2 regions of the Burkholderia sp. BCC0397 genome follow, and region 2 is predicted to be linked to the other one. Evidence: riboswitches for the same ligand, from Rfam matches in the RefSeq annotation. Region 2 holds a riboswitch; the other holds the start of a gene.
What was found. A riboswitch is a leader RNA that binds a small molecule or an ion and turns the genes downstream of it on or off. The one in region 2 is predicted to bind ZMP and ZTP.

Region 1: another riboswitch for ZMP and ZTP. It lies ahead of glyA (serine hydroxymethyltransferase); the one in region 2 lies ahead of pabB (aminodeoxychorismate synthase component I).

What each region holds. Positions count from the first base shown of each region.
Region 1 covers NZ_CADFDL010000003.1:562,436-577,884, forward strand. Annotated here, with positions in the region: gene HWX03_RS12740 (hypothetical protein) at 1-268, opposite strand, end outside; gene HWX03_RS12745 (GspH/FimT family pseudopilin) at 274-837, opposite strand; gene nrdR (transcriptional regulator NrdR) at 991-1,470, opposite strand; gene glyA (serine hydroxymethyltransferase) at 1,477-2,724, opposite strand; ZMP/ZTP riboswitch at 2,862-2,962, opposite strand; gene HWX03_RS12760 (SDR family NAD(P)-dependent oxidoreductase) at 3,143-3,889, shown strand; gene ybgC (tol-pal system-associated acyl-CoA thioesterase) at 3,989-4,474, shown strand; gene tolQ (protein TolQ) at 4,619-5,296, shown strand; gene tolR (protein TolR) at 5,307-5,756, shown strand; gene tolA (cell envelope integrity protein TolA) at 5,753-6,808, shown strand; gene tolB (Tol-Pal system beta propeller repeat protein TolB) at 6,918-8,213, shown strand; gene pal (peptidoglycan-associated lipoprotein Pal) at 8,231-8,743, shown strand; gene ybgF (tol-pal system protein YbgF) at 8,763-9,512, shown strand; tRNA gene HWX03_RS12800 (tRNA-Lys) at 9,621-9,697, shown strand; gene HWX03_RS12805 (fatty acid desaturase family protein) at 9,827-10,774, opposite strand; gene HWX03_RS12810 (phosphatase PAP2 family protein) at 10,771-11,376, opposite strand; gene HWX03_RS12815 (hypothetical protein) at 11,385-12,542, opposite strand; gene HWX03_RS12820 (hypothetical protein) at 12,539-13,288, opposite strand; gene HWX03_RS12825 (hypothetical protein) at 13,285-14,301, opposite strand; gene HWX03_RS12830 (glycosyltransferase family 2 protein) at 14,371-15,435, opposite strand.
Region 2 covers NZ_CADFDL010000009.1:262,671-278,119, reverse strand. Annotated here, with positions in the region: gene HWX03_RS25795 (PLP-dependent aminotransferase family protein) at 1-404, shown strand, start outside; partial or broken gene HWX03_RS25790 (hypothetical protein) at 425-607, shown strand; gene HWX03_RS37260 (TetR family transcriptional regulator) at 637-1,317, opposite strand; gene HWX03_RS25780 (efflux transporter outer membrane subunit) at 1,325-2,875, opposite strand; gene HWX03_RS25775 (efflux RND transporter permease subunit) at 2,875-6,078, opposite strand; gene HWX03_RS25770 (efflux RND transporter periplasmic adaptor subunit) at 6,094-7,380, opposite strand; gene HWX03_RS25765 (EamA family transporter) at 7,702-8,364, opposite strand; gene HWX03_RS25760 (hypothetical protein) at 8,484-8,753, shown strand; gene HWX03_RS25755 (LysR family transcriptional regulator) at 9,374-9,724, shown strand; gene HWX03_RS25750 (hypothetical protein) at 9,757-10,035, opposite strand; gene pabB (aminodeoxychorismate synthase component I) at 10,158-11,354, opposite strand; ZMP/ZTP riboswitch at 11,581-11,665, opposite strand; gene HWX03_RS25740 (MgtC/SapB family protein) at 11,756-12,454, opposite strand; gene HWX03_RS25735 (AGE family epimerase/isomerase) at 12,570-13,691, shown strand; gene HWX03_RS25730 (methyl-accepting chemotaxis protein) at 13,664-15,283, opposite strand.

The DNA of each region.
Region 1 (15,449 bases), on a different contig from region 2:
CGCCGCCCGGCCCACCATCGAGCGTCATCGCGCCACCCGGCAACGATACAGCCGCGAGCGCCGCGAGGCCGTCATCGGCCGCCGCGGCGGCATGCAGACGCTCGATACGCGCGTCGGCCAGCCACAGCGCGCGTTCGCGCCAGATCGTCGCGCGCTGCGCACGTGCCATCGCGAGCTGGCTGCCGACCACTGCCAGCATCACGGTGGCGAGCAGCGCGATGGCCAGCGTCGCCTCGATCAACGACGTACCGCGCATGGCATGGCGCATGGCGATCACGCCGCGTCGCAGCGGCCGGCGACCATCCGCGCGCGGCCGCCTGCCGCAATCCGCACGCAACGCGATGTGCGCGCGTCGTCGGCGCCGGGCACGCTGCGCCGCGGACGCAATTCGAAACGCCGGATTCCGCCGATCGATTGACCGACCGGCGGTGCGAACGCCAACTCATGCGCGGCGCCCGCGACGACCACTTCGGCATCGCGCGGGTAGCGTCGCAGCACGCGCGACTGCCCGTCGACCTGCCCGCTGACGATCCAGTCGCACGACCATTCGGCCGGATCGCAGCGCTCACCGGCACGCAGACAGGCGCCGTCGCGTCCGGCGCGGCACAGCGTGACGCGCGCGCCGAGACGCGTTGCCTCGGCACGCGCAAACGACAGCGCACCGAGCAGCGCGCGCGAGCGGGCATCCACGCGTTCGCGCATGCGCCACTGGTCGAACGTGGGCACCGCATAGAGCGCGAGCCCCGCCGCCAGCGACATGGCGACCATCAGCTCGACGAGCGTGAATCCGCCCGGTCGTTGCACCACATTCTTCAAGGATTGAGCGCCCCGTTCCATCGCAATCGTCCTCCGTCACGGTGATGCGACGACTGTAGCGACGTGTGCGGACGCGCGCCATTTGCCGAACGGCCGACTGGCGACATGCGATCGCAGCCGACACAATCGGCGCGAATCGAACCAACGGAGCAGACGATGAACGAACGCAGCGCGTCAGCGCTTACGTGGGGTCTTGGCGGGAGAGGCGCGACGGAATTCTTCGATCACGTCGGCAAATTCGGAAACGTCCTCGAACTGGCGATACACCGATGCGAAGCGGACATAGGCAATCGTATCGAGGCCGCGCAACTCGTTCATCACGAGTTCGCCCAGCTTCTCGCTACGCACTTCACGCTCGCCAGTCGCGAGCAGTTGATATTCGATGCGGGCGACCGCCGCGTCGATCGCGTCGGCGGCAACCGGCCGCTTGCGCAGCGCGAGTTGCATGCTGGCGACGATCTTGCGACGGTCGAATTCCGTGCGGCTGCCGTCCTTCTTCACGACGAACGGCAGGGACAACTCGACCCGCTCGTACGTCGTGAAGCGCTTGTCGCAAGCCGAGCAGCGACGGCGCCGCCGAATCGCGGCGCCATCTTCGGACACGCGCGAGTCGACGACCTGCGTGTCGTCATGCCGGCAGAACGGGCAGCGCATCGGCGATCAGCGGTAGACCGGGAAACGCTTGGTCAGCTCGGCGACCTGCACGCGCACGCGCTCGATCGTCGCTGCGTCTTCCGGGTTCTCCAGCACGTCGGCAATCAGGTTGCCCACCTGCTCGGCTTCCGCCGGCCCGAAACCGCGCGTCGTCATCGCCGGCGAACCGAGGCGCACGCCGCTCGTCACGAACGGCTTTTCCGGGTCGTTCGGGATCGCGTTCTTGTTCACCGTGATGTGCGCCGCGCCGAGCGCCGCTTCCGCTGCCTTGCCCGTGATGTTCTTCGCGCGCAGGTCGACCAGCATCACGTGGCTTTCCGTGCGGCCCGACACGATCCGCAGCCCGCGCTTGACCAGCGTTTCGGCCAGCACGCGTGCGTTCTCGACGACCTTCTGCTGATATTCCTTGAACTCCGGCGACAGCGCTTCCTTGAACGCCACTGCCTTCGCCGCGATCACGTGCATCAGCGGGCCGCCCTGGATCCCCGGGAAGATCGCCGAGTTGATCGGCTTCTCGTACTCGGCCTTCATCAGGATCACGCCGCCGCGCGGGCCGCGCAGGCTCTTGTGCGTCGTCGTCGTCACGAAATCCGCGTGCGGCACCGGGTTCGGGTACACGCCCGCCGCGATCAGGCCCGCGTAGTGCGCCATGTCGACCATCAGGTACGCGCCCACCGACTTCGCGATCTTCGCCAGACGCTCGAAATCGATCTTCAGCGCGAACGCCGACGCGCCCGCGACGATCAGCTTCGGCTTGTGTTCCTGCGCGAGCTGCTCGGCCGCGTCGTAGTCGATGTCTTCGTTTTCGTTCAGGCCGTAGCTCACCACGTTGAACCACTTGCCCGACATGTTCACCGGCGAGCCGTGCGTCAGGTGGCCGCCGTGCGCGAGGCTCATGCCCATGATCGTGTCGCCCGGCTTGAGCATCGCGAAGAACACGCCCTGGTTCGCCTGCGAACCCGAGTTCGGCTGCACGTTCGCGGCTTCCGCGCCGAACAGCTGCTTCACACGGTCGATCGCCAGTTGCTCGACCACGTCGACGTACTCGCAGCCGCCGTAGTAGCGCTTGCCCGGATACCCTTCCGCGTACTTGTTCGTGAGCTGCGAACCCTGCGCGGCCATCACGGCCGGGCTCGTGTAGTTTTCCGACGCGATCAGCTCGATGTGATCTTCCTGGCGGCGGTTTTCCTGCTCGATCGCTGCAAAGATTTCGGGATCGACGTTCGCGATGGTGCTTTGGGCTCTGTCAAACATACGGTTTCCGTTAAGTGTGTACAGGTTGACCGGAGTGGCCAAGTACGGTGCGCTGCTGGCGAGACCAGCTCGACGTGGCGGAAGAATCCGTATGACGCGAGGCAGGACAGCCACCAGCGATGCACGCGACGGCGCACAACGGCTGCCCAGGCGAACGGCAAAAACGGCGCCCCGCGCTTCACGGTGGGATGCTCCACCTTGAACCCGAAGGGTTCTATCGCCAGTCACGCAGGGGTGATGAGCGCATTAGTGTATTGGATGCGTCATGAATAGGCAACCGCACGGCAGTGCGCCCGAATCAATGGGGGCCAGATTCTACGCGCCCGTGCCGAAACGCTTTGCCGCCTTGCCGCGGTGCGGCATTCTCAGTAGGCTTGCGGGATTCCACCCGCTATTACGTTACCGACCAGGAGCAGCAATGATCGTGTTCGTCACAGGCGCGTCCGCCGGCTTCGGCGCCGCCATCTCCCGTGCCTTCGTCAAGGGCGGCCATCGCGTCGTCGCCACCGCACGCCGCAAGGATCGTCTCGATGCGCTCGCGGCCGAACTCGGCGACGCGCTGCTGCCGTTCGAGCTCGACGTGCGCGACCGCGCGGCCGTCGAAGCCGTGCCGGCCGCCCTTCCCGCCGAATTCGCCGCGCTCGACGTGCTCGTCAACAACGCCGGTCTCGCACTCGGCGTCGAGCCTGCCCACAAGGCGAGCCTCGACGAATGGCGGACGATGATCGACACGAACTGCGCGGGCCTCGTCACCGTCACGCACGCGCTGCTGCCCGGCATGGTCGAGCGCGGTCGCGGCCATATCTTCAATATCGGTTCGGTTGCGGGTTCGTACCCTTATGCGGGCGGGAACGTCTACGGCGCGACGAAGGCTTTCGTCAGGCAATTCAGCCTGAACCTGCGCGCCGACCTGCTCGGTACGCCGTTGCGCGTCACCGACATCGAGCCGGGCCTGTGCGGCGGCACCGAGTTCTCGAACGTCCGCTATCGCGGCGACGACGCGAAGGCGGCGAACGTCTACAACAATGTGCAGCCGCTGATGCCCGAGGACATCGCCGATACGATCTACTGGATCGCGACGCGCCCGGCGTACGTCAACGTCAACACGATCGAGCTGATGCCGGTCGCGCAGGCGCCCGGCGGCCCGACCGTCCACCGCGGCTGAAGCCTCGCGGGCCCGGCCCCCGGCCGGCCCGCGGTATGCTACGGCGCACTACATTCCGTTACGAATCGGTTACGAATCCGGTCTTTGCCTTCCGGTAGAATGCGCGCCATGACTCAGCCTACCCGCTCCCCGGAAGCGCCGTCCGGCTTTACCTGGCCGGTGCGCGTGTACTACGAGGATACCGATGCAGGCGGCATCGTCTTCTATGCCAACTACCTGAAGTTCTTCGAGCGCGCCCGCACCGAGTGGCTTCGCGCATGCGGCGTCGACCAGCGTCGGCTCGCCGACGATACCGGTGCGATCTTCATCGTGCGCAGCACGTCGCTCGACTACCGCGCGCCGGCGCGACTCGACGACACGCTGACGATCACGAACCGGCCCGGACGCATCGGCCGCGCGTCGGTGGAATTCACGCAGGAAGCCTGGTGTGGCGACACGCTGCTCGTGGCCGGGCACATCCGCCTCGGCTGCGTCGACCGTCACGGCATTCGGCCCGCGGCCATCCCGCCGGCCGTGCTCGACGCGCTGCACCGCGGGCCCGTCATCGACGCCGGGCAACCTGATTTGTCAACGAAGCTCGCATGAGCACCGTTTAGACAAAGCCTATGAACTTGCCGTTCTGATTCGATACTAAGCAAGGTTCGGCGTCAGGCATGGCCGGCGCGCCGCGCCGCACGCACACCGGACGCCCTTGCGGGGCACCCGCGAAGGCACGTTACTCAAACCTCTATGAATACTGCTCAAGACCTGTCGATCATTTCCCTCGTGCTCAACGCGAGCGTGCTGGCCCAGGCCGTGATGGGACTGCTGCTGCTGCTGTCGCTGATGTCGTGGACCTTCATCTTCCGCAAGTGGTTCGCGATCCGCCGCGCGCGCGCGCAGACCGAACGCTTCGAGAAGGATTTCTGGTCGGGCGGCGACCTGCAGGCGCTGTACCAGAGCGCAGCCAACAACCGCCATACGATCGGCGCCCTCGAGCGGATCTTCGAATCGGGGATGCGCGAATTCCTGAAGGCGAAGGAAAAGCGCCTCAGCGATCCGGGCCTCGTGCTCGACGGTGCCCGCCGCGCGATGCGCGCGTCGTTCCAGCGTGAAATGGACGTGCTCGAAGCCAACCTCGCGTTCCTCGCGTCGGTCGGCTCGGTCAGCCCGTACATCGGTCTGTTCGGCACGGTCTGGGGGATCATGAATTCGTTCCGCGGCCTCGCGAACGTGCAGCAGGCCACGCTCGCGAACGTCGCGCCGGGCATCGCCGAGGCGCTGGTCGCCACCGCGATCGGCCTGTTCGCCGCGATTCCGGCGGTGGTCGCGTACAACCGCTACGCGCACGACATCGACCGCCTCGCGATCCGCTTCGAGACCTTCATCGAAGAGTTCTCGAACATCCTGCAGCGTCAGGCCCAGTAAGGAGCGCGCCATGGCAGGAAGCCCCATCCGATCCAGCATGCGCGGCGGCCGCTCGCGCCGCGCAATGGCCGACATCAACGTCGTGCCGTACATCGACGTGATGCTGGTGCTGCTCGTGATCTTCATGGTCACCGCACCGCTCGTCGCCCCGTCGATCATCAACCTGCCGACCGTCGGCAATGCCGCACCGCAGGAGCAGACGCCGCCCGTCGTCGTCAACATCAAGGCCAACCGCACGATGAGCGTCAAGTACAAGGGCGACTCGGGCGCGACCCAGGAAGACACGATGACGAAGGCCGAGCTCGACAGCTTCATCTCGGCCCGGCAGGCCGATCACCCTGACCAGCCGGTCGTGATCGCAGCCGACAAGACCGTGCAGTACGATGCCGTCATGACCGTGATGTCCGATCTGAAGGCGCGCGGCGTCAAGCGCGTCGGCCTCCTCGTCAAATCGCAATGAACCGGCAGCAATCCACGCGCAGATCCGCGTACCCGCTCCAGCCTCCTCGCGAGCGCGGGACGTGGCGCGCGTTCGCGCTCGCCGCGCTGATGCACGTGCTGCTCGCGCTGTTCCTCTATCACGGCGTGCAGTGGCAGAACAGCACGCCGGCCGGCGCCGAAGCCGAGCTGTGGACCGAAGTGCCCGACGTCCCCGCGCCGCGGCCCGTCGTCACGCCCACGCCGCCCGCGAAGGTCGCGCCGCCCCCTCCGCCGGTGCGCGACGAACAGGCCGACATCGCGCTGCAGCAGAAGAAGCGTCAGCAGGAAGCGGTCGCGCGCGAAGCGCTGCTCGAGCAGCAGCGCCGCGCGCAGCAACTGAAGGCCCAGCAGGAAGAGGAAGCCCGGCGCGCGCAGCTCGCCGCGCAACAGGCCGCCGCGCTCGCCGCACAGAAAGCCGCGGAACGCGACAAGCAGAAGCAGGCCGACAAGCTCAAGCAACAGCAGCTCGCCGAGCAGCAGAAGCTCGAACAGCAGAAACTCCAGCAGCAAAAGCAGGCGCAGCTCGAAGCGCAGCAGGCGGCGAAGGCGAAGGCCGACTCGGCCGCGAAGGCAAAGGCGGAAGCGCAGGCCAAGGCGAAGGCCGAAGCCGCGGCGCACGCGAAGGCCAATGCGGCGGCGAACGCGAAGCTCGACCGCGAGCGCAACGCGCGCCTCGCACAGATGCAGGGGCTGTCCGGCGCCGGTGAAGGCGGCGGCGAAGGCCTCGCGAAAAGTGGCACCGGCACGGGCTCCGGCGGCAATGCCGCCACGCCCGGCTATGCCGACAAGGTGCGCCGCCGCGTCAAGCCGAACATCGTTTGGGGCGGCGAGCGGGCAGGCCTGACCACCGTCGTCAAGATTCGGTGCACGCCGTCCGGTGACGTATTGAGCGCATCGGTCTCCCGCTCGAGCGGGAATTCGGGGTGGGATCAAGCCGTGGTCAGTGCGATCCACGCATCGGTCCCGTTGCCGCCCGATTCTAACGGTCGTACCCCGTCTGACATTACGATTACCTTCAAGGCGGCGGAGTGAAACGAAATGCGCTTACACTCCGGGCGTCGCTGTCAGATGGGAACGAATCGGGTATTTTTACTGTCTCTGCCGTTGCGCAGCGATCCAAGCCATACGGGAAGCAAGAAGCATGAGTTTGATGACAAAGCTAGGTTTCAGGGCACTCGTGGCCTCGTGTCTGATCACGGCGGGCAGCGCCGCTAACGCCCAGGTCAACGTGCTGATCACCGGTGTCGGGTCGACCCAGTTCCCCATTGCCACCGCGAACTTCACGAACGAGGCGAACCTGCCGCAGCAGGTCACGTCGATCGTCCGTGCCGACCTCGCCCGCAGCGGCAAATTCACCAACATCGACGCCGGCAGCACGCCCGTGCCCGAGACCGCATCGGTCGATCTCGGCGCCTGGAAGGCCAAGGGCGCGAACGCGTTCGTCGCCGGCAGCGTGAACCGCGAGGCGAACGGCCAGTACAAGGTCAACTTCATCCTGTACGACACCGTGAAGCAGCAAAGCCTCGGCGGCCTGTCGCTGACGGCTACCGACACCACGCTGCGCACGGCCGGTCACAAGATCGCCGACTACATCTACCAGAAGCTGCTCGGCGTGCGCGGCGTTTTCGCCACGCGCCTGTCGTACGTGATCAAGACCGGCAACCGCTACCAGTTGCAGATTTCCGATTCGGACGGCCAGAACGCGCGCATCGCGCTGTCGAGCACCGAACCGATCATCTCGCCGGCCTGGTCGCCGAGCGGCACGAAGGTCGCATACGTGTCGTTCGAACGCAAGAAGCCGATCGTCTACATCCACGACCTGCCGACCGGCCGCCGCTACATGGTCTCCGACCAGAAGGGCAACAACAGCGCACCGGCGTGGTCGCCGGACAGCAACACGCTTGCCGTCGCGCTGTCGCTGACGGGCAATACGCAAATCTATACGGTCAACGCGAACGGCGGCGGCCTGCGCCGTCTCACGCAGAGCAGCTCGATCGACACCGAACCGTTCTACTCACCGGACGGCCGCTGGATCTACTTCACGAGCGATCGCGGCGGTGCGCCGCAGATCTACCGGATGCCCGCGCAGGGTGAAAGCGCCGGCTCGGCACAACGCGTGACCTTCACCGGCAGCTACAACACGAGCCCGCGTATCAGCCCGGACGGCAAGCTGCTCGCCTACATCTCCCGCACGGGTGGGGGCTTCAAGCTGTACGTTCAGGATCTGCAATCTGGCGCGGCGAACGCCATCACGAATACCAATCGCGACGAGTCGCCGAGCTTCGCGGCAAACGGCCAGTATCTTCTGTACGCTACCCAGTCGGGTGGTCGCAATGTTCTGGCTGCAGTGCCCTCCGACGGCAGCGCGCCGCCGCAGATCCTGTCCGTCCAGGGCGGCTCCGTTCGCGAGCCGTCGTGGGGGCCCTTCATGCAATGACCACAAGGAGAGTAACCATGATGTCGAATAAAGCTCGTCTGGCCCTGGCCGTGATGATGATCAGTGCGCTCGCAGCGTGCAAGTCGGGCGTGAAGCTCGACGACAAGGCGAACAACGCGGGTGCGATGAGCACGCAGCCGAGCGCCGACAACGTCGCGCAAGTGAACGTCGATCCGCTGAACGACCCGAACAGCCCGCTCGCGAAGCGCAGCATCTACTTCGACTTCGACAGCTATTCGGTCAAGGACGAGTATCAGCCGCTGATGCAGCAACACGCTCAGTACCTGAAGAGCCATCCGCAGCGCCACGTGCTGATCCAGGGCAACACCGACGAACGCGGCACGAGCGAGTACAACCTCGCGCTGGGCCAGAAGCGTGCGGAAGCCGTCCGTCGCGCAATGGCCCTGCTCGGCGTGAACGATTCGCAGATGGAAGCCGTGAGCCTCGGCAAGGAAAAGCCGCAGGCAACGGGTCACGACGAAGCATCGTGGGCGCAGAACCGTCGCGCCGACCTCGTCTACCAACAGTAAGTAACGGAAGAATCGCCGTATGACGCACCGTGTAACCTGGCTGCGCGCAGCCGCAACCTTCTGCGTCGTCGGCGCGGCGTGGTCGGCCGCGCCGGCGCACGCCGGCGTGTTCGACGACAACGAAGCGCGCCGCGCCGTGCTCGACCTGCGCAGCAAGACCGACAACCTGGCGAGCCAGTTGTCCGCCGCCCAGCGTACGATCCTCGATCAATCCGGCCGTCTCGACCAGTTGAACCAGCAGGTCGCGACGCTGCGCGGCGAGAACGAGGATCTGACGAACCGGCTGACGACGCTCGAGCGGCAGCAGAAGGAGTACTACCAGGATCTCGACACGCGGCTCAAGAAGTTCGAGCCGCAGCAGGCGACGATCGATGGTGTCGAAGGCACCGTGCAGCCGGGTGAAACGGATGCGCTCAGCGCGGCGCAGCAGCAGTTCCGCAACGGCAACTTCAAGGCGGCGGCGGCTTCGTTCCGCGCGTTCATCGCGAAGTATCCGCAGAGCCCCTATCAACCGACCGCGCAGTACTGGTACGGCAATGCGCAATACGCGCTGCGCGACTACCGCGGTTCGACCGCGACGTGGCAAGGGATCGTCAGCAAGTTCCCGCAGCACCCGCGCGCGGCCGACGCCCTCGTGGCGATCGGCACGAACCAGCTCGAGCAAGGCCAGAAGGCGGCCGCGAAGAAGACGTTCGAGCAGGTCGTGTCGCAGTACGCCGGGTCGAACGCGGCGCAGACGGCGCAGGGCAAGCTCGAAACCATCAAATAATTATCGTGACGGGTTGTTGACAGTCCTGCAACCCGTCGCTATAATCTTTTGCTCTTTAGGTCGTTGCCCAAGTTGTTGAAGCAACGAACCGACCGGTTTCAAGAACGTGGGGTGGTAACTCAGTTGGTTAGAGTATCTGACTTTTAATCAGAGAGTCGAGGGTTCGAGTCCCTCCCACCCTACCAACTATCTTCGATAGTGCAAAAAAGCCTCCCTCGCGGAGGCTTTTTTGCGTCTGTCGCCTGGCCGGTCGAGCTTGAATGCTCGACGATGCTCGCCACACACTCGGTCGCGCGCGACTTGATCCCGGCCGATCACCGCACACTCACATCCCACAGCACCGCACCATATCCCGAATACAAATTGCCGTCAGGCAGCAGCTTCCGCCGCGCGAGTTGCCGGTGCACGACCGGCAGGTTATGGAACGGCATCCGCGTGAACAGATGATGTTCGATATGGAAATGAATCGCGTGCGGGCCAAACAGGAACGTCTGCCACGAACGCCGGACGATCGTGCGTGCGTTGCGGCTCTGGTCCGCGCCAGCCGGCAGCCCCGCGTGCTCGAAGATCGCGCGCACCTGCCCGGCGAGCGGCAACAATGTGACGGACGGCACGATCCACAACGCGACGTACAGCAGCGGATGTCCGGCCAGCGCGAGCGCGCCGAACAGCGTGCCATTGCCGGCCAGCATCGACGCGATCTCCCACGCCGCATACGCACGCGATTTTTCGACCTTCGGCAACGCATGCGCGAACGCGCCGCGCGCGAGCTTCACGACGCTCGTCACGTAGCCGATCCCGCATGCGTACGCGAGCAGGCGGATGATCAATCGCCCGCGCGTCACCGGATAGTCGTGCACGCCGAACAGCAGCGCGACGGGGTCATCCGACTGCATCGGCGCGCGATGGTGCTTCAGATGGCCGGCCCGATACGTGCGCAGCGACAGCCATAGCGGCCCGGCCGCGAGCAGTTGCCCGAGCACGTCGTTGACGCGCCGGTTCCGCGCGAGCAACCCGTGCGCCCCTTCGTGCATCATGACCGCGAGCGCGAGCTGGCTGCGCGCGATCACGATCGCCGCGCATGCGTAGGCAAGCGGATGCGCAAACGCGATCGCAGCGGCAAACGCGGCGGCAATCATCAGCCAGTCACCCGCCAGCGCCCCGCCGACACGCGCCGCGCTCACGCGAAACAGCACGGGATCGGGCACGAACCGCGCGAGCCCGAGGTTCGATCCGGCGCGGTGAACCTGCGTCTCGGTCACGCGAGCCTCCTGCGCAGCGAATGCCGCTCGACCCACAGCGCACTGACCGTCGCGAGCGCGACCCCACCCAGCACGTCGGCGACCGTATGCTGCTTGAGCGTCAGCGTCGACGCGCAGATCAGCAGCCCGATCGCCGCCGCGACGATCCGGCGCCGGTCCGCCAGCATCCGGCACGCCAGACACGTGACCGCAACATGCAGGCTGGGGAAGCCGTTGGCCGCAAGATCGAGCTGCCACATACGCGCAAGACGCCGACGCACGAATGCATTGCCGATCTCCGCGATGTCGGGCCGCGGCACGGCTTCCGGAAACAACAGGAAGCAGGCCACGCCGAGCACGAACGCGATCAGCACGGCCTCCCTGAACGCGGCGAACGCAGACGGCCGCGCATACGCGGCGAGCGCAATCACGAACGGAAAGAACGCGACATAGACGAACCACGACCACGCGATGAACGGAATCCGCGCATCGATCGCCGTGGCCAGCACGTAGCGAGGCGCGACGCCGCGCTCCAGCAGAAAGAAGATCGCGAGGCCCGCGACGATGCCGAATGTCGCGGCCACCATCTGCCGGACCTCGGGCCGGCGATCGTCATGCAACATTCGCGTATTCATCGCGGCGCCGGTGCCTCGCATCGGGTTTCCGCCTCGGCCGCCCGCGCATGCGGACACAACGCGAGGAGGTGCGATGCCCACGCGTCGACACGCGCACGCGCATGCTCGCGGCCCGCGAGCGTCCCCGCCGGCGTACCGGGATCGCGCATCAGTTCGATCGACGCCTGCCCGACCTCGCGCCGGAATGCCGCCGCATCGCCCCGCCATGTGACGACACGGTGCACGAGTTGCAGCCGTGCCGCGCGCGCGGCGTTGCTTGCCTGTTCGGGCTGATCGGTCTGCACGAGCAGGATCGGGCGGCGATACACGCGCGCGATCGACAGCGCGGCCATGCCGGGCGCCGACACGATCAGCGGCGCATGCGCGGCGCGCGTCGGCCAGTCGGCGTCGACGCCGGTCCAGCCGTCGTGCCCGGCGTAGCCCTCGCCCACGCAGTGTGCGGCGAGCCCCGCGTCGCGCATGCCGGCCGACAGTGCATCGGCGAGCGCGACGTCGCGGAAGTGCGGATTCAGATAAACGGCCGCGGCAGCGGGTTCCGGCGCCAACAGCTCGGCGACGATCGGCACCGGCGTCGGCAGCCGGCGATGCCGGTGCGAGCACGGCGCGTCGTCGGCGAAGTCGTACGCGAAATCGTGCTCGATACGGCCCAGCGCCGAATCGATCTGCCAGTCGACGATCCGCGCGAAAGCGCGCGCCAGCACACGCGGCAGCCGTGCATCGAAATTCGCGGTCAGCGCGCGGCGCAGGCTGCCGCCATACACGTGAACGACGCGACGCCGCCATCCCGGCACCGCGCCCATGCACAGCAGCGCCGGATGAAACGAGTCGTTGACCACGAGATCCGAGTCGCGAACGATTGCACGCAGCCGCGCGATGTCGCGCAGCATGCGGGTGGGCCGGAACACGTAGTGCGCGACATTGCGATCGGTCGCGTCACGCAGCATGTTCTGCCGCTCGTCGAACTGCACCGCGTAGTGCCTCGACAGCACGGCCGCGTCGATGCCGAACGCGGCGAGGAACGCCTGCCCGGCATCGGAGGTCGTCAGCACGTCGACCTGCGCGCCGGCCGCGCGCAACGCATGCACGAGCAGTTGCGCGCGCATCAGATGGCCGCGCGCGTCGGCCGTCGCGAGATAGACGATGCGCGGCATCATGCGCGCGGACGAAGCGACTGGATCCACCCGGCCGCGTACATCGCCAGCGCGCCCGTCACGCCGAAACCGGCTTCGATCGCGCGGATCTCGTCCAGCAACGCGGCGAGCGACGCGGCCTCGGACGGCTCGACGAGGCGACGCAGCGTATCGGCGCAAAGCCGGACGTGCCGCGTCTCGTCGGCGAGCACGCGCGACAGCAACGGATACAGCGGATGCGCGTCGCCGATCGTCGCGCAGTGGCGCGCGAGCACGCGCATCGCCATCTGTTCCGCGCACAGGCCGGTCGCATACGCGGGCACGAGTACGCCTTGCGCGAAATGCGGCGCGTAGCGCTGCGCGAGCCGGCGCCATCGCATGATCTTGCGCCGGCTCAGCCAGTCGGGTGCGTGCGGCCCGGTCGACGCGTCGATGCCGCGCCGGCGCAGCGCATCGGCAAACGCGGCCGCGTGGCGACGCTCGTCCGCGAGATGCTGCTCGATGCGCGGTGCAAGCCAGTCCGGCGGCTGTCCGGTCCAGTCCTCGTGCAGCGCGCACTCGGTCGCTTCTTCACCGATCAGGTACATGCGCAGCATCCAGCGCTCGCCATGCAGGCTGCGATGCAGTTGCCGGATCGCCGCCCGCTTGATGCGATCGACGAGATACGCGCGCATCCGCGCCGTACCGCGCGGCGCGGGCGCATCGAGACAGTCGAAGCGCTCGCCGTGTGCGGCCTGCGACGACGCAGGTAGCTCGCCTGTCGTGGTCATGCCGGCTCGCCCCGTGTCGATGAAGATTGCGTCGCAGCGGCGGCTGAAGCAGCCGGGTCGCGACGCCAGCCGAGAATCAGGCCGACGAAGCTTTCCTGCATGAATGCATGCGCGGAGGCGGCCGCGCCCGCGAAGGCTTCCTCGCGGCCGTTCACGCGCAGATAGCCGCTGCCGTCGCGTGCGCCGAACTCGATCCGGTCGTTCTTCCGAAAGCCGCGTTCGCGCACGTCTTTCACGAGTGCGCTGCCGTCGAGGCCGAACAGGAACAGCTCGCGCTGTGCGACCCACACCGGGATGTGATTGCTCAGCGCATCGAAGCGGATCGACCACGTACCGGACGCGAGCGCACGATCGATATCGGCATCGCGCGGCGCATTCGACGTGAAGCTCGCGCGCGCGACCGCCTTCGTCAGGCCGCCGACACCGAGCGCGATCGTGATGTCATCCGCGGACGGTTGCTTCGGATCGGTCGCACGCACTTTCACGAGATGGCGCGCCAGCCGCGATGCGAGCGACGGATGCGCAAACAGCGCGAGCGTTTCGTCCGGCGTGAGCACGTCGCGCTCGCGATCGCCCTCCTTCACGCGCACGCGATATGGATCGATCCGCACATCGGTGAACTTGCCGCGCACGGGCGCGTGGACGTACACATCACGATCCCATTTCGTGCCGTCGCGACGCAGCAGAACGTGCACGCTCAACGGCACGCGCCGCCCGTCGGCATCGACGCCCGTGCCTTGCAGCAGCACGTCGCCGAGCACGTCCTTCGTGCGACGGTTCGCATCGCTCGAGAAAACGATCGCGTGCGCATCGGTATCGATGCTCGCGTGGACGTCGGGCGCATCGAGCGCGACACGATTGCAGTCCGACGCGGCCGCATTCGCGAACGGGCAGCCGCTTTGCGACGTGAAGTGATAAATCCCGCGCCCCGCATGATCGACCGGTGCGGCATGGGCGCCAACGCCGGCGGCAAACAGGGCGAGACAGGCAACGCGGGTGGCGAGTGAGGGCATGGTCGTCGTCGGAAGGGAATCAGGATGTCGAAGTGTCGTGGCCGCGCCGCCGCGATGCACGGCGCCGTTTCAATGACGGTGATAGGACAGCGCGTCGAGATCGCGCCGGGCCGACGCGCGTCCCGTGAGCCCGAAACCGCGCGCGAGCGCGCCGAGCGTATCGACGGCGGACGCGGCGATCGTGACGCCGACCGCCGCGAGATAGCGAACGGCGCCCAGTTGCGGCAACTGCTGGCGATTCAGTGCGCGCAGGCTGTAGCCGAGCCGCATCGCCATCACGCAGAACGGGCCGAGCGGGCCGCTGCGACCGAGCCACTGCCATTGACGCGGCAGGTACGCGTTCACGAGATACGGCGTCAGCCCGATGCTGTCCTCGCCGCGCATCCAGCGCAGCTTCAGCGATTCGCGATGCGTGTCCGGTAGCCGATGCTCGGTGTGCGCGGCCGGCGCGAATTCGACGGCCACGCCGGCCGCCTGCATCCGCAGCCCCATCACCTGGCAATGCGCGCGATAGACGCCGTCGAGCGGCTCGTAGCGGAACTGCGCGAACACGTCGCGCCGGAACGCGACGTTGTTCGCGTAGAAATTGCGCGTTGCGCCGTCGCGCAGCGGGCTCGGGAAGTACATGAAATCGATTGACGTCAACGCGATGCCGAGCACGTTGGGCGCGTAGCTGGTCCGCCCCGCCACCGCGACGGGCGCGTCGCCCGCGTCGCGTGCGAACGGCGCGAGCAGGTGCTCGAGCCAATCGTCGGCCGGCCGGCAATCGGCGTCGCCGAATACGACGATGTCGCAGCGATCGGCATCGACGCGATCGAAGCCGTCGTTCTTTGCATCGTAGTAGCCGGTGCTCGCACCGATCTCGACGAAGTCGATCGGGCGGCCGGCCAGCGCGGCGATTTCCGCGCACGCGTCGGCGGGCAGGCCGTCGTGCGTGATGATCCATTGCGCCAGTGCGGCCGGCGGCACGGTCTGTCTCGACAGCGCCGTCACGAGGCGTTTCAGGCTGTCGACGGCCTGCACGACGCCCGCGCCGCCGCGCAGGTTGTTGGTCTCCAGCACAAGCGCGGCACGCGCGGCCACGGAACGGGCGGCCGTGCGCGTCCGCGCTGCGGTTTCAGTGAAGTTCGGCATCCGGAATATCTCCA
Region 2 (15,449 bases):
GCGCGCTGGTTGACCGGCAATCGCCGACGCCGTTGCAGGTCACGCTCGCGGAATTCATCGGCGAAGGGCATTTCGCGACGCATCTGCGCCGCATGCGGATGCTTTATGCAGAGCGTCGGGATGCGCTGCTGGCCGCGCTCGAATGCCACTGCGCGGACGTACTCGATTGGGGAGACGCGCCCGATGCCGGCCTGCATCTCGTCGCGAAGCTGCGTGGCGCAGCTGCACCGGACGCGGATCTCGCGGTATGGGAAGCCGCTGCGGCGCTCGGGCTGCAGACGCCGCCGCTGTCGCCGCATTACCGCGGCGGCGGCGAGGCCGGGCTCGTGATCGGTTTTGGCGCGACGCTGCCGGGCAACATGCGGGACGCCGTGCTGCGGCTGCGTCGCGCCATCGTGGCCTGACGGCGCGACGCCGGGCAGACGGCGCGGACATCCTGATGCCCGGCGACGCGCGGCAGCTCGGCCTCGCGCCGGTGTCGCTCGCCGCGACGATGCGTACGATCGAACTGAACGACGTCGCGGTGCCGATGAACACGCTCGCGCGCTCGATCGGCCGGATGGCGGCGGGCGGCGCGGCGGGCCTCGACGCGTTGTGGAACGCACGTCGCACGGTGGCCGTGCACGCCGCCTGGGGTCAGGCTATCGGAGTCGCGCCGACCCGGTTCGCGGCGCGAGCGCGCGTACCGTGGCGCGCGGAGACCGCCTCGATGCCGCGCCCGACGATCCGCGCGGTGGCGTCGCCCATCTTGCGGGGCGCCGCGTGAAATGCGCATAGACGCGCGTGCCCCACCAGCAGCGCCTGAAGAAAATAGGCGTCGATTTCGGTTTCGCCCGCCGACGCTTTCGCGCCGTTTTCGCCGGCGTCGCCGGGTTTGTTCAGGATCGCGACGAGCGTCTCGTGCATCTCCTGAAACAGGTCGATCGCGAGGTGCGCCGTCAACGGCTCGGCGAGGAAAATCTCGTCGTACGGCAGCAGCTTGCCGCCGGGCCGGCAGATCGCTTTCGCTTCCGCGCGGCGCGCGCCGCCCGACAATAGCAGGCGGCAGAACGCCTTGATGCTCCCGCGCCGGCTGCCGCGCCGCACCAGTGCCAGTAACTGGTCGCGAAACGACTCCCGCACACGGACAAAGAGCGCCAGTAGCAAATCGCCCTTGTCCTTGAAGTGCCAATACACCGCGCCGCGCGTGACACCGGCCGCCTCGGCAATGTCCTCGAGCGACGCGGCGCCATAGCCGCATGCATCGAAAAGGCGCTCGCTCGCGTCGAGAATGGCTTCCCGGGTCAACAGCGCCGCTTCCTTGGTCTTGCGAGCCATTTTTTCGTCATGCCCGCGGTCGGTTCGCCCGCGCTGCCGCGACCGATGCGAACGGTACGGCCGCCTTGCCGTCGTCGACCGGCTGGTCGGCCGGGCGCGGCGTCTCGCCGGCCCGCTGGATCCAGCCGCCGCCCAGCGAGCGGTACAGGTCGACGAGGTTGGTCCACCGTGCCAGCCGTGCGTTGGTCAGCGACTGCTGCGCCGCGTACAGGTCGGTCTGCGCGGTCAGCACCGACAGGTAGCTGTCGACACCGTTCTTGTAACGCAGGTCCGACAGATCGAAGCGACGCTGCTGCGCGTGCTCGTTGCGCTCGAGCGCCGCGATCTGCTGATCATACGTGCCGCGTGCGGCAAGACCGTCCGACACTTCGCGGAATGCCGACTGGATCGCCTTCTCGTAGTTCGCGATCTCGATGCGCTTCTGCACGTTCGCGAGATCGAGGTTCGCGATGTTCTGCCCGCCTTCGAAGATCGGCAGCGCGATGCTCGGCGCGAACGACCACGCCGCCGTGCCGGCCTTGAACAGGCCGCCCAGCGTCGGGCTCGCGGTGCCGAACGCACTCGTCAACGAGATGCGCGGGAAGAACGCCGCGCGCGCCGCGCCGATGTTCGCGTTGGCCGCGAGCAGGTTCTGCTCCGCTTCCATGATGTCCGGACGACGCGTCAGCAGGTCCGACGGCAACCCGGCCGGCACGTCCGTCAGCAGGTTCTGCGCGTCGAGCGGCAGGCCCGCCGGCAGATCGTCCGGCAGCGGCTCGCCGATCAGCAGCACCAGCGCGTTCACCGCCTGCGCGCGGGCGCGCGCCTGCGCCTGCTGGTTCGCGAGCGCCGTCTCGACGATCGTCTGCGCCTGGCGCAGGTCGAGCTCGGAGCCCGCGCCGTTGTCGAACTGCAGCTTGGTCAGGTCGTACGACGCCTGCGCGGATTTCAGCGTGTTCTCCGTGACCTGCAGCAGGTCATCGGTCGACAGCAGCGTCAGGTATTGATCGGCCACCTGCGACACCAGCGAGATCTCCGACGCCTTGCGGGCCTGCGCGGTCGCGAGGTATTGCGCGAGCGCCTGGTCCTTCAGGCTCTGGATCCGGCCGAACAGGTCGAGCTCCCACGACGCCGACAGTCCGACGTTGTAAGTGCGCGATATGTAGGCCTGATTGGTCGGCGAGACACCTTGCGGATAGCGCTGGATATTGCCCGTGCCCGTACCGTCGAGCGTCGGGAACAGCCCCGCGCGCGTGATCTGGTACTGCGCACGCGCCGCCTCGATGTTCAGCACCGACACGCGCAGGTCGCGGTTGTTCTTCAGCGCGATCTCGATCAGCCGTTGCAGGCGAGGATCGACGAAGAACTCGCGCCAGCCGATGCCGGCCGCCGCCTGGCCGTTCGCGCTGCGCGCGCCGGCCTTCGCCGCCGGCTGCGTCGCGTACACGCCGCCGGACGGAAACGCCTGTGCGACGGGCGCATCCGGCCGCTTGTAATGCGGCGCCATCGTGCAGCCCGTGGCGAAGAGCGCGGCGGCGAGTGCGATCGCGCTTGCAGTCAAAGCGTGTTTTTGCATCATCACTGTCCGTTGTTGCCGGCGTCTTCGTCGTTGTGCGGTCGATCTTCGTGACGCGAATGCGCCTGCGCGAGACGCAGTGCGAGATCGGCATCTTCCTGCTCGCCGCTGAAGATCTGGCGTACCTTCACGAAGAACATCGGGATCATGAAAATGGCGAGGAACGTCGCGGTGATCATCCCGCCGATCACGCCGGTGCCGATCGCGTGCTGGCTCGCCGAGCCCGCGCCGTTGCTGATCGCGAGCGGCAGCACGCCGAGAATGAATGCGAGCGACGTCATCATGATCGGCCTCAGCCGCAGGCGCGCCGCTTCCAGCGCGGCCTCGATCGGCCCCATCTTCTCCGTCACCTGAAGTTCGCGTGCGAACTCGACGATCAGGATCGCGTTCTTCGCGGACAAGCCCACGGTCGTCAGCAGGCCGACCTGGAAAAACACGTCGTTCTCGAGGCCGCGCAGCGTCGTCGCGAGCAGTGCGCCAATCACGCCGAGCGGCACGACCATGATCACCGAGAACGGGATCGACCAGCTTTCATACAGCGCCGCGAGACACAAAAACACGACGAGGATCGAGATCGCGTACAGGATCGGCGCCTGCGAGCCCGACTGGATTTCCTGGAACGACAGCCCCGTCCACGAATAGCCGACGCCTTCCGGCAGCTTCTTCGCGAGCGATTCCATCGCGGCCATCGCCTGGCCGGTCGACTTGCCCGGCGACGCCTGCCCCAGAATCTCGAACGACGACACGCCGTTGTAGCGCTCCAGCTTCGGCGAACCGTAGGTCCAGTGGCCGGTCGCGAACGCACTGAACGGCACCATCCCGCCCGACCCGTTGCGCACGTACCAGACGTTCAGGTCGTCCGGCGTCGTCCGGAACGGCGCGTCGGCCTGCACGTACACCTTCTTGATCCGGCTGTCGGTGTCGAGGAAGTTGTTCACGTACTTCGACGCCCACGCGATCGAGAACGTCTGGTCGATCGCATCCGGCGTCACGCCGAGCGCATCCGCCTTTTCGCGGTCGATGTCCACCTTGTACTGCGGCGTATCGTTCAGGCCGTTCGGGCGCACCAGCGCGAGCAGGGGATCCTTCGACGCCATCTCGACCAGCTGGTTGCGCGCGGCAATCAGCGCGTCGTGGCCGAGACCGGCGTTGTCCGTCAGCTCGAAGTCGAAGCCGGACGCGTTGCCGAGTTCCCGAATCGACGGCGGGTTGAACGGAATCACCATCGCATCCTTGTACTTCGCGTAATGCGCGGCGGTCCTTCGCAGCAGCGCCTGTACCTTCTGATCCGAACGCTGGCGCGCCGAGAAGCCCTTCAGCTTCACGAACACGAGACCCGAGTTCTGGCCGCGCCCCGCGAAGCTGAAGCCGTTGATCGTGAACACCGAGTCGACCACGTCCTTCTCGGCGGTAGTCAGGTACGTGTTGATGTTGTCGAGCGTCTTGCCGGTCGTTTCCTGTGTCGAGCCGGACGGCGTCTGCACGATCACGAACATGTAGCCCTGGTCTTCGTCCGGCAGGAACGACTTCGGCAGGCGCGCGAACAACAGGCCGACCGCGACGAGCACGGCCAGGTAGATGACGAGCCAGCGACCCGAGCGCTTGATCACGTGTTGCACGCCGACGTGGTACTGATCGCGGCTCTTGTCGAAGGTCCGGTTGAACCAGCCGAAGAAGCCCTTCTTCTCTTCGTGGTGGCCCTTCGCGATCGGCTTGAGGATCGTCGCGCACAGCGCCGGCGTCAGGATCAGCGCGACGAGCACCGACAGCACCATCGCCGACACGATCGTCAGCGAGAACTGACGATAGATCGCGCCGACCGACCCGCCGGAGAACGCGACCGGCACGAACACCGCCGACAGCACGAGCGCCACGCCGACGAGCGCGCCGGTGATCTGGCCCATCGCCTTGCGGGTCGCCTCCTTCGGCGACAAGCCCTCCTCGACCATCACCCGCTCGACGTTCTCCACCACCACGATCGCGTCGTCGACCAACAGGCCGATCGCGAGCACGAGGCCGAACATCGACAGCGTGTTGATCGAAAAGCCGACCGCCGCCATGATCGCGAACGTGCCGAGCAACACGACCGGCACCGCGATCGTCGGGATGATCGTCGCCCGCAGGTTCTGCAGGAACAGGTACATCACGAGGAACACCAGCACGATGCCTTCGAGCAGCGTCTTGACCACTTCCTCGATCGACAGGCGCACGAACGGCGTCGTATCGAACGGATAGTGGACGACCAGCCCGTGCGGGAAGTATCGCGACAGCTCAGCCACCTTCGCCTGGATCGCGCTCACGGTCGCCAGCGCGTTGGCGCCGGTCGCGAGCTGGATGCCGAGCCCGGCCGTGGGTTGCCCCATGTACTTCGTGTCGAAGTTGTAGTTTTCCGTCCCCAGGGACACCCTGGCGACGTCCTTGACGCGCACCTGCGAGCCGTCCTGGTTGACCTTCAGCAGGATGTTGCCGAACTGCTCGGGGGTGCGCAGCAGCGTCGCCTCGGTGATGGTCGCCTGCAGCACGGTGCCGGGCTTCGCCGGCGTGCCGCCGATCTGGCCGCCCGCGACCTGCACGTTCTGCTGCGTGATCGCGGCCGTCACGTCGGATGGCGTGAGGCCGTAGTTCGTCAGCTTCGTCGCATCGAGCCACACGCGCATCGCATATTGCGAACCGAGCAGCAGTGTCTGGCCGACGCCGTTGATGCGGCTGATCGGATCGAGGACGTGCGACGCGACGTAGTTCGTCAAGTCGTCCTTCGATATGCTGCCGTCGTCGGAGTTGAACGCAATCCACAGCAGGAAGCTGCTGCTCGACTTCGTCACCGACATGCCGAGCTGCTGCACGACCTGCGGCAGGTTCGGCGTCGCGAGCGACAGCTTGTTCTGCACCTGGACCTGCGCGATGTCCGGGTTCGTGCCCGGCGCGAACGTGATCGTGATGGTCGCGTTGCCCGAGTCGTCGCTCGTCGACGACATGTACAGGAAGTGGTCGAGACCGCTCATCTGCTGCTCGATCACCTGCGTCACCGTGTCTTCCACCGTCTTCGCGGAAGCGCCCGGGTAGTTCGCGGTGATCTGCACGGCCGGCGGCGCGATCGTCGGATACTGCGCGATCGGCAGCGTGAAGATCGACGCGACGCCGGCCAGCATCAGCACGATGGCGATCACCCATGCAAAGATCGGGCGATCGATAAAAAACTTGGCCATGAAGCAGGCTCCCTGTTAGTGAGCGCTCGATGCGGCGGCAGCGCTCGCCGGTGCGGCGCCCGACGCTGCAGCCGGCGAGGCGGCCGGCGACGCCGCGGCAGGCGACGAACCCGACGACGGCGTGGCGGCCGCCGCTGCAGCCCCTGCGGCGGTGCCCTGCGCCTGCGCAAGCTGGGCCGCAACGGTCTTCACGGTCGCGCCCGGGCGCACCTTGTCGACGCCTTGCACGATCACGTGATCGCCCGCCTGCAGACCGCCTTCGACGACCCAGTTCTGGCCTTGCATGCCGGTGGTCTTCAGCGGACGCGGCTCGACCTTGTTGCCGGCGTTCACCACCATCGCGATCGCCTGCCCCTTCTGGTCGTGCGTGACGCCGATCTGCGGCACCAGGAACGCGTTCTCGTTCACGCCTTCCTCGATCCGTGCGCGCACGAACATCCCCGGCAGCAGCACGCGGCCCGGGTTCGGGAAGACCGCGCGGATCGTCACCGAGCCGGTGGTCTGGTCAACCGTCACGTCCGAGAACTGCAGCTTGCCCGGCTCCGAGTAGGTCTTGCCGTCTTCCAGGATCAGCGACACCTTCGCCGCACCCGGGCCGCTCGTCTTCAGACGGCCGCTCTGCACGTGCTGACGCAGCTTCAGCCCTTCGAGGCTCGACTGCGTGAGGTCGACGTACACCGGGTCGAGCTGCTGCACCGTCGACATCAGCGTCGCCTGGCTCGCCTGCACGTATGCGCCCGGCGTCACCTGCGAGATGCCGACGCGGCCGCTGATCGGCGACACGACATCCGTATAGCCGAGGTTGATCTGCGCGGTGTCGACCGCCGCCTTGCCGGACGCGACGTCCGCCGCGGCCTGGCCTTGCGTGGCGACCGCGTTGTCGTACTCCTGCTTGCTGACCGCGTTCGCGGCGACCAGCACCTTGTAGCGCGCGACCAGCGCGTTCTGCGTGACGAGGTTCGCCTGCGCCTTCGCGAGCGTCGCCTTCGCGCTGTTCAGGGCCGCGATGTACGGCGCCGGATCGATCTTGTAGAGGCGCTGACCGGCCTTGACGTCGGTGCCTTCGGTGAATTCACGACGCAGCACGATGCCGTCGACCCGTGCGCGCACTTGCGCGACGAGGAATGCACTGGTGCGGCCCGGCAGGTCGGTGAAGACCGGCACGGCTTGCGGCTGGACGGTGACGACGCCGACTTCCGGCGTTTGCGGCGGCGGTGCCGATTCCTTTTTTCCGCACGCGGCCAGGAAAACGGCGGCCGTCGCGACAGTGATTAAGCGGTATGGAACCCGTTCGACGCGCATGGAGCGACCTCTCACAATCAATGAATAACAACCAATCGGTTCTGGCTTTTCTTCAACAACACCAGTGCCTGCCGGTTCCATCCGGAACCCTGCATGCGAATTTCCCCCTGGCACATCCTTTCCGGAACGCATTGCTCACGCGACCCGCCAATTCTTTCGCGGAATCGGGCAATTCAGATACCTTCACTTATATCTTCAGCAATCCTGATGCAACATTCAGCGTTGGTTCAGTTGCCTGAATTACGCGCATTCGTCGGAGTCGACGCGTTTCGATATCGGCGCATGAGATTGATTATGGAACAACACGTAAAATCGGAATGTCTAGTTAAAGTGGGTAGCGAATATGGCCGTCCCGCCCAGAAGAAGCGAACCGACGAATTTCCCCAGCCCAAACCAGAAAACGACCGCATTGGTGCCGACCTTTCGGACGGTAAGTCGCACCGAGACAAAGGAGATGGCGACGAGTGCGCCGGCCGCGAGTCCGATCGCTATATCCCCGACATCGAGACCGTCAAATTTACTTACGCCATTTGCGCTGGTCGTGATGTAAATGGATGCGATTGCGAAGAGCGCATAGAGCAGGATTTCCTTGCGCACTCTCTCGTTCGTTACAACGGCTTCCAGGAATATGACGAATACGGGTGTAATTCCCGTAAGCGTCATGGCGATTGGCACCGGCAGCACCGAGATCGTATAGAAGACGCCGTATATTCCAAGGAAACCCGCAATCGCCCTAATAATCAGGAGCTGCAAGACATCCGATTTTATCGAAGTGGCAATTTGCACTCGCGCCGACCGCGTTATGGCCGAGCAGGCCAATGTTGCCAGCGAGCGGAAAAAAATGATCTGGCAAATCGTCAGTGTGAGACTGGTTGCCTTTACGGCGACCGCATTTGCCGAGAAGCAGGCGACGTGTAATGCGAGCCATAGAATCGCCAATAAAAATGGAGGGGCGCCGGAAATTAAATATGGCATTTCAATCATCCTTGTGGCTCGATTGAACGGTTGCGAATGAGCTGGCCGGCATGACGACTGGTTGCCCATCGCGTATTTGAGCGGGTTGTGGTTGCGCCAGACCGTTTTCAGGACGAGATGTCGACCGAATGCACGGCAGCCCCGCGATGTCAGGCAACTGCTGGTTGAAATACTTGACCAGCCGGCGCGTTGATTGCCTGTCGGCGTGTGCGCGCTATGGACGCGGGGTGATCGAGCAGGATCCGTCGGACAACGGCTCTCAAGTCGGTGACGAAGCGTTCGTCCTTGGGCGTCGCCGGAAGCTCGCCTTTCAGGAACGCCGTAGTTTTCACGAGATTGCTTCCATCAAAGATTTCATTCAACGAAGTTCACGAATAGTTTTAAAAAATCAGTCGTGAGCGGCCGGCTTTATGTTTCCCATCGAAATAATCGCGCGTGACTGATGACTGCATGCCATCACGCGTTACAGTGCGAGCTGATATTTAGAGGCCGGGCTGGGCGAATATTTGATTCAGGCGCGGCCCGTCTATCTGGTTGGACACCTAGCCGTAATTGTTGACAGGTTGGCGCCCACTACATATCTGATGGATAGTGAGGATTTTCTTTGGAAACCTCTCATCCTGGCCCCGCAAATATTTCAGGTAGACGCTTGCCCACTACCACACGCACGTCCGAAAGCCATCCTCGCGCAAACGGGACACGTTTGACTCGGTTGAATTCTCGCTCGAATCGTATAAACAGCGGGGCCTATGAAAATCTCGATGCGTCGCTCGCAGTATCGAGCGGACCTGCGTATCCGCGCACATACGCCATGAATAACGTGTCACAAGATATTTGCCGCATCCGGAGGTCATCGAGAAAGAGCTGAATGATGTGCGTGAGCAATTGATGGTTCTACGAATACGTATCCGCCAAATAGGTCTCGTCTGTTGGCGATTGATGGAATTATGAGGTTCTATAAAATTTTTTGAAATATCAAGAATGCTATTTCAACCACAACAAATTCGGATGATCGACGATGATCTCGCTTGACGTAGATACCGTTCGCACCTTTCTATTGGTTATGGAATTTGGAATCCTTACGAAAGCGGCGGATTATCTGCATATGACGCAAGGCGTGGTCAGCGTCAAAGTGAAGCGGCTGGAGGAACGGCTGGGATTCCGGTTGCTTGGTCGCAACCCGAGAAGCGTCAGGCTGTCGAAAGAGGGCTCGCCTTCATCGATGCAGCGAGAGAATTCATCGAGCCGCACGACCGTGCGTTACGCAGGCCGGCTTGTCCGCCCGATTTTCGCGGGCGTCACGCATCATCTCGTCGACTCGAAATTGCCGGCGCCATTGTCGATGTTCACACGTATGACCCGGCATTGACGACCGAAGCACAAGCGAGTGGTTCTCGACGGCTACCCGACGAACTTGACAATCGCGATCTCGATGCAGCGATTGTCCGGCGTGTCGAAAGGCGCAGCGGCGGTCATGTGATCACCAACGAGCAGCCAGGAATGGAAGTACACGCCGGGCACGCCGCTGCGCCGGGCATCGTTGTCGGCCACCTGCCGCATTCGCTCGATGGCCCTGCGTGGGCTCGACGAAGCCGGCATTCCTGGCGCGCTATGCATGATCGTTGCGCCGGACAGTGACGACATCCCGATCGCGAAATTTTTCGCGAGATTCTGCAGCATCTCGCACAGGCATGCGAACGCGGTGTCCGCCAGGCGGGTGAGCGATCCGGGACGAGAGAGGTTCGTCCAACGGGTTTTGGGGCGACTCGGGCAGCGGTCCTCGGGGCGCCCCGCACCTCACATCAATTCATCGATGACTCCAGTTCCTGGTGTTTTGCGAGAGTGCAATGATTGGCTTCACGCCACCCTTCGCTGCTCACGTTGCCTAATACCCTCGATTTCCATTGGCATTCGTTCCATTCGAGATCCGCTTTGGAGTCGAGTACCACGCCGCCACCGACTCCATATACGCCGGAACCGTTTTTCCCCAGCGCGAGTGTCCGAATCGCAACGTTTAGCGAGAAATCCCCATTGGGAGCCATCCAGCCGATACTGCCGCAATAGAGACCTCGGTCTTCCATCTCGAGTTGCCGGATGTGGCGCATTGCTGCAATCTTCGGCGCGCCGACCACGGAGCCGCATGGAAAAAGGGCTCGCAGTATCTCGAAGAAGGAAGCCGATCCGATATCCGCCGTGATCGTAGAGGTCAGGGTCCATATCGACGGATAGCGTTCGAGATCGAACAACTTCTCGACCTTGACGGAGCCGATGCGGGCGATTCTTCCCATATCGCTACGCAACAGATCGACGATCATCGCGTTTTCGGCTCGGTCTTTTATGCTGGCCTGTAGCGCGCGAGCGGAAATCAGATCCTCTTCCGGATGCCGATGCCGAGGAGCCGTGCCTTTCATCGGCCGGCTGGTCAGGATGCTTCCTGAGCGCGATAAAAACAGCTCAGGCGAGAAAGACAGCACTAGCGATTCGCCGTCATCGATATAGGCCGCATGCGATACCGGGTGAAGATTTATTATTTCCCGGTATATGGATTCAGGACTCCCTTCGATTTCGACGTCTATTGGAAAGGTAAGATTTATCTGGTAAACGTCACCATTTTCAAGCAAGCGCTTGATAGCTGATACTTTTTTCCTGTATTCGTTGAAGCTGATTCTCGGCGAAGCGCTGACAATGCGGCCGGATCGCGGGTGAAGTGGGGGTTCCCATGCAGCTTCATGCACGGCACGCTCAAAGACGAGTGCAGTCATGCGAGGGGCGCCGCTATTCTTCGAGGGGGCGTGTTTTTCCATGAGTGCCGGCTCGAGCCATTCGCCCAGGGAGTAGCTCAGCTTGAGGGCAATCCAATACCCTTCTTTCCGTGCATGCTCGATATCGGCCATTGCCGACGGCAGTTCGTCAGCCGCCTTGACTTCAATTTTTCTGATCAATCCATGCAGGGCAAGCGCCTTCTTTTGGATTGCGTTTTCAAATCGGCAGATGGTCATTGGACGTCTCCCGCGACAGGTGCGTCGGCCTCTGGAAGGTGCGTTCGGGTCAAGATAATCAATCTGACCAACTCAGATTGGGGCATGACGGAAATTCTGGTGGCGGCACTGGATATCCAATGCCGGCCAATCCACCGGGAAGTTGGGCAAATCGTCGGCCAACGTTTCGGAAGGGCAAGGGGCGGCGAGGGGAGTCGGCATATTCCTGGGCGTCAAGATCTAAATTGGAAACGGCCCAGGCGCGCGGCAAACGGTCTATGTCACGCTTCCCGATAGTTTTCTATCTCGTGGCGCCAGTCACGCGACGGGATGATTCTCTCATATCCGTACCGGATCCAGTCACTCGCGCGGGGCCGCATTCAATGGACGGATTGAGCCGCACGCCCCGCCCCCGATTCACGCTATTCGTCGCCCCCCAGCCCGTTCCCGCCGTCGAAACGCGTGACGCCCGGCAGCGCGCGCAGCTTGTCGCAGATCGCCTTGTATTCGAGTTCCGACACCCGCGCGAGCGCGATGCGCACTTCGTCCTGCTCGCCCGTGTCGTCGGCGCGCTGCACGATGAACTGCTTCACGCGCGCACTGTCGGGGCCGAGCGCCGCGTGCAGCGAATCGAACGTCAGCGTGCCGCTCGCCACCGTCAACGCAAGCTGGCGCCGCTGGCGCACCGTGAAATAGCGCCGCTCCAGCGGCTTGATGCCGGCCAGGATGATCAGGATGATGATCGTCGCCGAAATCGACGCGACATAGAGCCCGCCGCCCACCGCGAGGCCGATCGCGGCGACCGACCACAGGCTCGCGGCCGTCGTCAGCCCGCGCACGATCTCGCCGCGCAGCAGTATCGAGCCCGCGCCGAGGAAGCCGATGCCCGACACGACCTGCGCGGCGATCCGCGACGGATCGAGCACGACGTGGTCGCTGGTGCCGAGCACGTCGGCGAAGCCGAACGCCGACACGATCATGATCAGCGTCGAGCCGACGCACACCAGCATGTGCGTGCGCAGGCCCGCAGCCCACGACAGACGCTCGCGCTCGAAGCCGATGACGCTGCCGAGCGCCGCCGCGAGAACGAGCCGCATCACGAGTTCCAGGTTGCTGAGCATCCGATTTCTCTCCTTTTTTTGGTGTCGGCCGCGCGGAATGTTTTATCCTTGGCCCCGGCCGCGCCGATTCTCCGGGCCGCGCCGACACGTTTCGATCCAAGCGCTCAACCCCGCCATGTCCGTTTCCGACTCCGTTTCCGACTCCGCTTCCGCCCAGGCCGCCCAGTTGCGCCACCATTTCGTGCACGTCGTCTTGCCGATCTGGCGGGGTTCAGGGTTCGACCCAGCATTGCAACTGCCGTTCGAGGCCGTCGATCCGGCCACCCACGCGCCGCTGCCCGCGACCCGTTATCGCGCAATGGCGTGCGCCAGGCAACTGTTCGTGTTCGCGCAGGCCGGCGACACCGCGCATGCGGCCACGCTGTTCGAGGCGCTGTGCCGGCACTTTCGCGACCCGCGCCACGGCGGCTGGATCTACAGCGTCGACGCGCAGGGCGCGCCGCTCGATACGACCAAGGATCTCTATACGCACGCGTTCATCGTGTTCGCGTGCGCCGCATGGCATGCGGCGTCGGGCGACGCCGCCGCGCGCACGGTGGCAGAAGAAACCGCCGCGCTGATCCAGGACCGCTTCGCGCCGCGCCACGGCGACGCGTTGCTCGATGCCGCGCGCCACGCCGATTTCTCGTCATCCGGCAGCGGGGCGCTGCAGAATCCGCTGATGCACCTGACCGAAGCCTGGCTCGCGGCCGCCGATGCGTTCGGCGACCCGGCGTTCGACGATGCGCTCGCGCGCACCGCGCAGGCCGTCGAGCGCACCTTCGTCGATGCGGCGACCGGCTGCGTGGCCGAGCTGCCGCTCGGCTCGGCCGACAACCGTTTCGAGCCCGGCCATCAGTTCGAGTGGTTCTATCTGGTCGATGCGGCCGGCGCGCGGCTCGCGCAGACCGGGCTTCCCGCCGCGCTGTCGCGCGCGTTCGCGTTCGCCGAGCAATACGGCGTCGATCCGCAGACGGGCGGCGTGTGCGCGGCGCTCGACGCGCAAGGCGCATGCATCGACGGCACGCAGCGGATCTGGGCGCAGACCGAATACCTGCGCGCGCTCGCGACGCACGGCGGCACGCCGGCCTCCGCACCGCTCGCACGCCAGATCGAGCGGTTCGCCGCGCGCTTCCTGCATCCGCGCGGCTGGTTCGAGTGCAAGACGGCCGACGGGCAGGTGTCGCGCGCCGACATGCCGTCGACGACGCCCTACCACCTCGCGACCGCCTACGCGGCGCTGCCGGCCGGTTCGTAACCCGTCGCGGCGAACGACGGCGCCGCGCGCCCGCTGGATGCGGCGCGTCCGTCGCCCAGTTCGAACACCGACACCGCCTGCATCAGGTGCGCGGTCTGGTCGTTCAGCGACGCGGCGGCCGCCGCGACTTCCTCGACCAGCGCCGCGTTCTGCTGCGTGAGCTGATCCATCTGCGTGACGGCCTGGTTCACCTGCTCGATCCCGACGCTCTGCTCGACCGACGCCGCCGTGATCTCCGACATCGTCTGCACGACCCGCGTGATCGACGCCGACACCGTGCGCATCGCGTCGCCGGCGCGCTCGACGAGTTCCGCGCCGCCGTTGATCTGCGCGACCGAATCCTCGATCAGCGCCTTGATCTCCTTCGCCGATTGCGCGCTGCGCTGCGCGAGCGAGCGCACTTCGCCCGCGACCACCGCGAAGCCGCGCCCCTGTTCGCCGGCCCGCGCGGCCTCGACTGCCGCGTTCAGCGCGAGGATGTTGGTCTGGAACGCGATGCCGTCGATCACCGAGATGATTTCCGCGATCCGCCCCGAGCTCTGCGCGATGCCGCGCATCCGGTCGATCACGCTGTCGACCACGCCGCCGCCGTGGCTCGTCGCTTCGAGCGCCGCGTCGGCCAGCGCACTCGCCGCGCGGGCGCTGTCGGTGTTCTGCCGGACGGTCGCGGTCAATTCCTCCATGCTCGCGGCGGTTTCCTCGAGCGACGCCGCCTGCGTGCCCGTGCGCGCCGACAGGTCGGCGTTGCCGCCCGCGATCTCGCCCGCGCCGAGGTGGATCGCATCGGACGCGTGGCGCACCGTACGCACGGTGCCCGCGATGCTCGTCTGCATCGCGGCGAGGCTGCGCAGCATCCGGTCGATCTCGAACACGCCGCCCGCCTGCACCGCTTCGTCGAGACGGCCCTGCGCGATCCGCTCGAAATGGCGGCCGGCCTGCTCCAGCGGCGCGACGACCGCGCGCCGCGCGGCCGCGTAGATCGCGGCGCTCGCCGCGAGCATCGCCACCAGCAGCACGATGCCGACCGACTTGAACCACAGCATGCCGCCGTCGATGGTGTCGAGCGCCGCGCGGCTCGAGGTGCCGCCATAGTCGGTGAAGCGATGCAGCTCGGCGATGTACGCATCCTGGAAGCCCTGGGTCGGCTGGTCGAGGAACGCCTGGATGTTGTCGGCGTCGAGGAACTGCACGAGCTCGCCCAGCGCGCCGCGCAGCGCGCGATAGCGCTCGGTGAGCGCCGCGACGCGCGCGCGGTTGGTGTCGTCGACCGGCTGCGCGGCCGTCAGCACGGCGAACGCCTTGTCCGCTTCCGCGAGCGACGCGCCCGCATGGCGGATGATGTCTTCGGGCTTCGGGCCGCCGCGCACCATCCGCGTGCCGGCACGCGACAGGTTGATGCGCGCGTCGAGCAGTTGCTCGGTCGCCCGGCTGGCCGCGTCGACCTGCGCGATCGCGACGTTCGACAGATCGTCGACGCCGCTGCGCGTCGACGCGAGCGTCCAGAAGCCGAGCGCTTCGATCGCAAACAGGAAGAGACAGAACACGGTCAACACGCCGAGCAGACCCGACGCGAGCTTGATTTTTCCGAACATGGGGGAATTCCTGGAGAGCGGACGATGAGGCGATGCCCCGGCATTAGCGGCATTTCTTCGTCGGACTTTAGGCGGAATGGCCGGCCACGCAGATCCATCGCGCGCTTCGCTCGCGCATTCGCGTCGAATCGCCCGCAAACGCGGAGATCTTGGGTATTCGACGCAA